DNA from 2 places in the Rudaeicoccus suwonensis genome. Region 1 is predicted to be linked to the other one. Evidence: riboswitches for the same ligand, from Rfam matches in the RefSeq annotation. Region 1 holds a riboswitch; the other holds the start of a gene.

Region 1 (4,206 bases):
GCTGGCTGGCCGGCTCATGCGCAGCCAGGCTCGATGGCAGAGCCGTCGAGCCGGTGTTCTGAGCCGGAGCAGTCGCCTGAGTGGTGCCGCCACCACCGCCACCGTTGTGGGGCGCGGTCGTGCTCGTCGTGGTCGGGGTGGGCGTCGGGCTCGACGTCTGAGGACGCACCGGGGCAATGCGCGGCGGCGGGTTGCTCCCGGCCGTGGCGTTCAGGGAGAACGACCAGCCCTCGAAGCCGCCCTTGATCGCGGAGCGATTCGTCACACCGAACTGGCTGTAGGTCCAGGTGCCGCCGTTGGGCGCGAACCAGTACGACCAGTAGGCCGAGGCCGGCGGGGTGTTGACGCACGCCTCTTTGTATGACGGGTCGCCGGTGACCGGAAGCGTTTGCGTGGCCGACGGCTTGTTGAACAACCGGCAGATGAAGGCGTCGCCCCAGCGCGCGACTCCGGCATACGGCACGCCTGCGTTCTGCAGGGCGTCCAGGCCGGTGCCGCCGGCCGGGATCGAAGGCGCGCAGCGGACGACGACTCCGCCACCGAGCTGCTGGAAGTCGACCACGACGGTCACGCCGGTGGAGGTGGTGCAGAAGCCGTTGTAACCGGCTGCCAGCGCCTGCGGTGCGGTGGCAACGCCGAGGGTGCCGGTGGCGCCGAGCGCCAGCGCGACTGCCGCGGTGGATCGGGCAAGACGCCGCATCTCAGTCCTCCTTCTTCAGCAGACGTGGGGTCACCAGCAACGCGCCGGCGGCGAGCGCACCGATGACGATGGCGATCGTGAGCGGCCACTCGTTCGTGCCGCCGTGAGCCGAACTCGGCGACCCGAGGGCGGCCACGTCGGCCTGGCCGGTGGCCCGCGGAGTGCTCGTCGAACTCGCGGGCGGTATGACGGAGGCAGAGGTCGTTGCCGAGGCCGTCGCGGTTGGCGCAGCATCGCCGGTCGCGCCCTGCGGCGCAGCTCCGGCGATCAGATTCGAGCCGGCCAAGCCCGCCGCAGCGCCTCCACCACCGGAGCCACCGACCACGACACCGGCAGCGGACGTCGCGCTGGACGCTGCGGTCGGGCGCACAGCCGTGGCAGCCGGACTCGCAGGCAATGTCGGCTTCGGCGTCGTGGTGTGCGAGGGCGTCGGCTTCGGCGAGCGCTTGGTCGGAGTGGGTGTGGGCGTGGGAGTGGGTTTCGTCGGACTGACAGTGCTGACCAGGTCGATGAAGGGCACGCGAGCGAACGCGAAGATCGCCTGCGGCGTCGCGCGCTGCCAGACCCCGACCATGCTGCCGATACCGCTCTTCAGCGCGGCGGCGAACGTCGGCTGGTCGTAGGCGATCGCACCGGCGTCCGCAGCCAGCGGCGTGCCCTTGATGCGGGGCTCCATCGCCTGCACCGTGGTCATCCACGCGCCGGCTTTTGCTGCTGCGTGAATCTCACCGGCTGCCTGCAAGGTCGCTGCGGCCAGCCCGGTGCTGTTGCTGTTGGGTGACTCGGTCGAGACGCCGCCACCAAAGCTGCCGTTCGCCTTCTGCGCCGACACAAGGAAGGCCGCGCCGCGGGTGATCGCGCTCTGCGGCACGCTCAGCCCGGCTGCCTTCGCCGCCATCAGGGCCTGCAACCCCATCGAGGTGCCGTCATTGTCCGGCTGGGCGTTGCCGCTGGGTCGAGCCGCGTTGCAGCTGAGGTTGTCGTTGTAGAACATCCGGAAGTAGCCGGCGCTGCACTGCTGGGTGAGCAGGAAGTTCACGGCATCCTGCACGACGGCCCGCTTGGTCGTCTTCTGCTCGTTCATGCCGACGAAGCCGAGCACGGCCAGCGACTGACTGAAGAGGTTCGAGCTGTCCGGGCCGTCGGCGGCCGGATCCTGTAGTCGGCCGTGCTCAGGACCGGGTTTCTGGTTCACCAGCGCGAGAGTTTGATCGAGGATGTTGAGCTTGTAGCCGCCAGGCTGAGTCAGGACCGGACTCACGCCCGCGGTCGCAGCGGCAAAGAGCACCTTCGCCGACGCGCCGGCCGTGATGTAGGTGACTCCGCTGTAGACCTGCGGCCCGGCATACGCCTGCGCGTGCGAGGAGATCGCCGACCAGGTCTTGGCCAGCTGCGCCTTCGGTGCGCCGGCCGCCTTCATCGCCCAGTAGGTGTCGATGGTGAGGCCGACGTCCGGCGAGCCGGGTGCGAAACCGGGCATCGCGCCGGTGCTGTCGAGTTGGCTGCGCAACCAGGTGCTTGCCGCGGTCGCAGCGACCGGATTGCCCGGAGCGGTCGCCAGAGGCGAACCACCCACTGCGGCATACGAACTCGGGGCATGGGCCAGACCCGTGCCGGCGCACGCGGTGAGCACCCCGGCGGTCGCGGCGAGCAGCCGCCTGTTGATCGGCACCTGCATGGTGGGGACTCCTCCGGTATGACGGATGGACCCCAGCTGAACCGGCCACCGACGCATGCGACGGTTGTGCGGTTTCGGCGCGACTGCAGTCCACGACAGCCTGTGATTGCCCGAGCGGCATCAGGCATTCCGGCTCACCACGCTGGGCGTGGACCACGGCTGCGGGACAGCGCCGGAATCGAACCGGCTTCCCCTGATGAATCTCGACGGCGTGAGCGCAGATGCCTCCCGCCGAGGCAGACCTTAACACCGCCGGACGACGGGCACAGGTTTCGATCTCGGTCAGCGTTCGCTGTTCACCTGCGGTTGTCACAGCACATGCCTATGGTGAGTTCTCGGGCGCAACGGCGCCGTCCACATCGAAATGGCGGCGACGCGACCGAGCACCGTCATACAGGAGGAGATCCGTCGTGACCCGAGTCCGAGTCGACCTGAACATCTCACTGGACGGGTACAGCCCGGCGCCGGGGACGTCGCCGGACAACCCGATGGGCGAGGACTGGGGGCCGTTGGTGCAGGCGTACACCGCCACCCGCACCATGCAGTCGCGCGTGTTCGGTGACACCACCGGCCGGGGCACGACCGGGATCGACGACCGGTATGCCGCAGCGCATTTCGACGGCATCGGCTCACAGATCATCGGCGCTGCGATGTTCGGCCTGCACTCCTTCCCCGACGATCCGGAGTGGAAGGGCTGGTGGGACGACGAGCCGCCGTTCCGCACTCCCGTATACGTGCTCACGCACACCGCGCCGCGGCCGTCGCTGGTGATGAAGGGCGGCACGACCTTCCACTTCCGCAATGCGCCGATCGAAGATGTGCTGGCCGAAGCCGTTACTGCCGCTGGTGGTCTGAACGTGTGCGTCGGCGGCGGCATCGGTGTCGCGCGCGACTTCCTGCGTGCCGGCCTGGTCGACGTGCTGCACGTTGCGATCGCGCCGATCCTGATCGGGCACGGCAACCGCGTGTGGGACGACCTGCGCGGACTCGAGACCACACACTCGGTGATGAGCGAGGTCGCGGAGAGCGGCACCATCCACGTGACCTTCACGCGATAGGAGATTCAGCAGAAATTAGCGTGGGCGTCGTGCACAGGCTGGCTTCCGAGTGCTTGTCGCTCGCGCACGACTGTGGCGACCGTCGGGCGAGCGCTCGACGTGAAGAACCCTGGGCGTTCGGGTAACTATACCTCTCCGCCGGCAGCGGAGAGGTATAGTTACGTGAACTGAAAGGAGATGGTCGCCATGGTCCTCGCCGTCGAGGCACCGCCCAACGAGACCGAGATTCTCCGTAAGGCTGTCGCCGGACTGACGGAACGGCTACCTGCGCGTTGGGCACTCCAAACCTTCGATCCAACGGACCTGCTCGGACGACGCGCCGATGCTGCCTTTCGGATCACCGCACCCGACGGGCGCACTGCCACACTCGCGGTACAGGTGAAGGGGACCGTCGAGGGTCGAGATGTTCCAGGGCTGGCAGAGCAGTTCGCCGGCTCCGCGAAGCTTGTGCCAAACGCACAGCCGCTCGTGGCGGCGCGATATCTCACTCCTCAGGTTCGTGCCCAACTTTCAGGGGCTGGGTTGAACTACCTCGACGCGACGGGCAACGTCCAGCTGTCGCTCAGCGACCCGGGCCTGTTCCTGTCCGACAAGGGGTTGGACAAAGATCCATGGCGCGGGCCAGGTAGGCCTAGGGGAACTCTTAAAGGTGAGCCCGCCGCCCGAGTCGTGAGGACGCTTGCCGACTTCGGAGGTGCGTGGAAGGTCCGCGAACTCGTCGGAGTAGCTCGCGTTTCGACCGGAGCCGGATACCGGGTCATCGACTTCTT
Region 2 (4,206 bases), 150 kb from region 1:
ACGCCATACCGAGCCGCTCGACGACTTCGGTGAAACCCATGATCCCCAGGCCGATAGCGCGGTTCTCGCTGTTGGAGTGCTCGGACTCCGGCACGGACGAACGAGTGACGTCGATGAGGTTGTCCAGCTGACGCACCGCCAGACGGGCCGACTCGGCGAGGCGGTCCCAATCCCACTCGCCGTCGACCAGGTGACGTGACAGGTTGATGGAGGCCAGGTTGCAGACCGAGACGTTGTCGAGGTCCTGAGGCAGCGTGATCTCGGTGCACAGGTTCGACAGGTGGATCGTGCCGGTGTTGTCGTTGAGCGCCCGCTGATTGATGGTGTCCTTCCACGTCAGCCACGGGTGTGAGGTGGTCTGCAAAGACACCAGGATGGCCTTCCACTGCTCGCGAGCCCGCAGGCGGCGGTGCGAGCGCAACCGGCCGGCCTTGGCCATCGCGACGTACTCCGCGTAGCGGGCCGAGAACTCGTCACCGACGAGTTCGACCAGGTCGGGCGTCTCCAGTGGGTCGAAGAGGTACCAATCGTCATCGGCCACAACGCGTTTCATGAACTCGTCGCTCAGCCAGACGGAGGTGTTGGCCGTCCGGGTGCGGCGGTAGGGGTCGCCGGCGTTCTGCCGCAGGTCGAGGAACTGCGGGAAGTCCAGATGCCAGTTCTCCATGTAGAAGCACAGCGCGCCGAACTTCTTGCCGCCTCGCGAGACCGCACGCAGGATCGAGTCGACGGTGTGCATGAACGGGATCGGGCCGGTCGAGGATGTGTTGTTGCTGCGGATCGGGCTGCCCTCGGAGCGCAGCTTGGTCACTGAAAGACCAATGCCACCGGTGCCTTTGGTCAGCCACATGACGTCACGCATCGACTTGGCGATGTGCTCGATGTCGTCGTCCATCTGCATCACGAAGCAGTTCGAGAGCTGCGGTGTGCAGGTGCCTGCGTTGACCAGCGTCGACCCTGCGGCGAGGTAATCCAGCGACGCCATCTTGCGGTAGAACGCGATCGCGGCCTGGGTCGGGTCCTTCTCCTCCACCGACAGGCCCATCGCGACCCGCATCCAGAAGTATGCCGGAACCTCCAGCGGACGCCGCGCGGAATCCGTTGCCATGTATCGGTTTTTGAGCGTGACGATGCCGATGTAGCGCAGCCCGTCATCGAGATGGTGGTCAAGTGCGGCAGCCAGCGCTTCGAGGTTGAAGGCCGATGCCAGCCGCGGATCGAACAAGCCGTCCTCGACCGCGACCCGGACGTAACCGGGAAAGCGGGCCTGGTGCAACAGGGCCAGCTCACTCTGCGTCTCGAAGTCGCCGAGCACGCGCTTGTAGATCGTCTTCAGCAGCAGCCGCGAGGCGATCACGTCGAAATCCGGGTCGTCCTTGACGTTCTGCACCGCGACATTGATGGCAGCCTCGTCCAACTGCTCCGTGGTGATGCCGTCGAACAGCGTGATCGCCAACTCCGAGGCGATCTGCATGGTCATCGACATGGCGTTCGGCAGTCCGGTGGCCGCACGTTCGATGGCGCGGTTGATGCGGTCGGCGTCATACGGCTCGCGGGTGCCGTCGCGTTTGGTGACATGAATGCTCACGTCTGGTGGTCTCCGTCCCTCGCTGGTCGCGGGTTTGCGGGAGACGAAGCGACAGGCGGGCGGGGCGGCGCGATCCGGCAGCGTCAGGCCCACTCGTCCGCCGGCTCGTCCCACGCGAGCCGCGGTCACCCTCCCGCGGTTGCGGGTGGGGCGCTGGCAGGTCTTCGGACTCGTGAATCCGGCTCCGGCATACGCCTCGAAACCACCTACCGGCCGTCGCTTCCCAGGCTGTGCGCCCAGTGCTGATGACGGCTTTCGTCCTCACTCACCGCTGCGGGGCAGTCCCGGAATTCCACCGGGTTCCCTCTTGCCTCGGCTCTACATCCATCTGCGGATGTAGTGCCGAACCAGCTACGTTACACACACTATCTAGTGGTGCTCGGATTGCCAAGCCCCTACATCATGTAGTTGCACTGCTGTGATTTCACGGGCCGACATCCCGGCGAATTCGCCACATCGCGGTCGCCGAGTCCGCCGGAAACAGCGAAACGGCCCACGATGTCGGGGGCCGTCTCAGTGCGCGGAGCGAGTGACGAGAATCGAACTCGCGTATTCAGCTTGGGAAGCTGATGTTCTACCATTGAACTACACTCGCGCGTCCGGAATCCGGTGCCCAAGAGCAGCGGATCCGTGTGCGGCAGCGAGTCTAACCGACCACCTCCGCGCCAGCGACCGACCACCCGCACGACTCGGCAGGTAGCGTTTGCCCCGTGCTGCTCTCCGACCGCGATATCAAGGCCCAGGTCGATGCCGGCCGGGTGCGACTCGAGCCGTATGACGAGGCGATGGTCCAGCCCTCGAGCATCGACATCCGGCTCGACCGGTACTTCCGGCTGTTCGACAACCACAAGTACCCGTTCATCGACCCCGCCGAGGAGCAGGACGAACTCACGCGCCTGGTGCAGATCGAGCCGGACGAGCCGTTCGTGCTGCACCCGGGGGAGTTCGTCCTCGGCTCGACCTATGAGCAGGTGACTCTGCCCGACGACATCGCAGCGCGCGTCGAGGGCAAGTCGAGTCTCGGACGGCTCGGCTTGCTCACTCACGCGACGGCCGGTTTCGTCGATCCCGGCTTCAGCGGCCATGTCACCCTGGAGTTGTCCAACGTCGCCACCCTGCCGATCAAGCTGTGGCCGGGTATGAAGATCGGTCAGCTGTGCTTCTTCCAGCTCAGCAGCCCGGCCGAAAACCCTTATGGCAGCGCGAAGTACGGCTCCCACTATCAAGGTCAGCGCGGTCCGACAGCGAGTCGTTCGTTCAGCAATTTTCACCGCACCGACGTCTGATGGGTCGGCGCTGGGAGAAGGGGCCGGAGCACGACGATTCGCAGCCGATCCTGATTCTGCCGAGAGTCCCGCGACCGCGAGCGATCGCTCTCGTGCTGCACGGTGGCGCGCCCGACAGCACCACCGGCGTCACGAAGTTCGAGCCGGCCCTGTTGCGGATGCTGCCCTTCGCCCAGCACATCGAAGTGCGCAGCGGCGGGCGCATCGGAGCGGCGATCCTGCGCGATGCCGTGCGCGGCTACAACGGCGCCGAACGCTCGCCGGTGCATGACGCGCGCTGGGCGGTGCGGCGGCTGCAGGAGCGGTACCCCGGACTGCCGATGGGTCTGGTCGGCCACTCGATGGGTGGGCGAGTTGCCCTGGAACTAGCGGGAATAGACGGCGTCAGCACCATCGTCGGTCTGGCGCCCTGGATCCCGCAGCAGTATGACGTCGCGCCGTTCCTGCCGCTGCACACCTTGCTGATGCACGGTCGCCAGGACACCATGACCGACGCACGCGAGTCCGAGAAGCTGGTCGACCGGATCCGCACAGCAGGCGGCGATGCCACCTACAGGGCGTTCAACGGTTCGCACGCGATGCTGTGGCGACCGGGGCGGTGGCACCGGCATACAACCGCATTCCTGCGACTGAATCTGCTTGCGAGATGACGTGCGACGAGACCTGACCCACCAGGTGACGGCAGCGGCCGTGTCGGCGACCGCGGTCGCCACCGCGTCCCTGGTCGCCTACTACGGTTACTGGCAGGGTCAGGAACGCTCGCGCATCCTCGCCGGCAGCCAGATGATCGAAACCGCAAGCGGGCCAGTCGAATACGTCGCTCTTGGCCCGGTGGTTGCGCCACCGGTGCTGATCCTGCACGGGTCGCCTGGCGGCTACGACCAGGCCGAGCTCTTCGCTCGCCGCAACGGCCTCGACTCGGTGGCACGGGTTCTCGCGCCCTCGCGGCCGGGGTACCTGCGCACGCCGCTCGGTGAGTGTGTCGATGCGGCGACCGAGGCCGACGTGCTGGCCGACTTCCTCACCGCCTATGGCGTCGAGCGTGTCGTCGTGCTCGGCATCTCCGGTGGCGGCCCTGCCGCGTTGGAATTCGCCGCACGCCATCGTGATCGATGTGATGGGCTCATCCTGCTGGCGGCGATCAGCCGGCCCGAGACCGAGGCTCAGATCTACGCCAGAATGCCTGTGCTGCAACGGATTGCGACGCAGATCGCCGATCGCACCGTGCAGACGAATGTCGGGCCCTTCGTTCTGACTCACGTGCTGCGCGGTGAACGAAACCAGGATCTGCGCGACGGTCTCGAGCGGGTGACCCGCTGGGACCTACGTCGC

What was found. A riboswitch is a leader RNA that binds a small molecule or an ion and turns the genes downstream of it on or off. The one in region 1 is predicted to bind cobalamin.
Region 2: it holds a riboswitch for cobalamin, as region 1 does, so the genes downstream of both, BKA23_RS00685 (ribonucleoside-diphosphate reductase subunit alpha) here and BKA23_RS00030 (prenyltransferase/squalene oxidase repeat-containing protein) in region 1, are expected to answer to the same signal.

The regions. Positions count from the first base shown of each region.
Region 1 is NZ_VIVQ01000001.1:2,476-6,681, reverse strand. Features, by position in the region: gene BKA23_RS17540 (ABC transporter substrate-binding protein) at 1-700, opposite strand, end outside; gene BKA23_RS00030 (prenyltransferase/squalene oxidase repeat-containing protein) at 702-2,378, opposite strand; cobalamin riboswitch at 2,481-2,619, opposite strand; gene BKA23_RS00025 (dihydrofolate reductase family protein) at 2,789-3,436, shown strand; gene BKA23_RS00020 (hypothetical protein) at 3,623-4,206, shown strand, end outside.
Region 2 is NZ_VIVQ01000001.1:149,855-154,060, forward strand. Features, by position in the region: gene BKA23_RS00685 (ribonucleoside-diphosphate reductase subunit alpha) at 1-1,588, opposite strand, end outside; cobalamin riboswitch at 1,727-1,955, opposite strand; tRNA gene BKA23_RS00690 (tRNA-Gly) at 2,113-2,183, opposite strand; gene dcd (dCTP deaminase) at 2,299-2,874, shown strand; gene BKA23_RS00700 (alpha/beta hydrolase family protein) at 2,874-3,524, shown strand; gene BKA23_RS00705 (alpha/beta fold hydrolase) at 3,526-4,206, shown strand, end outside.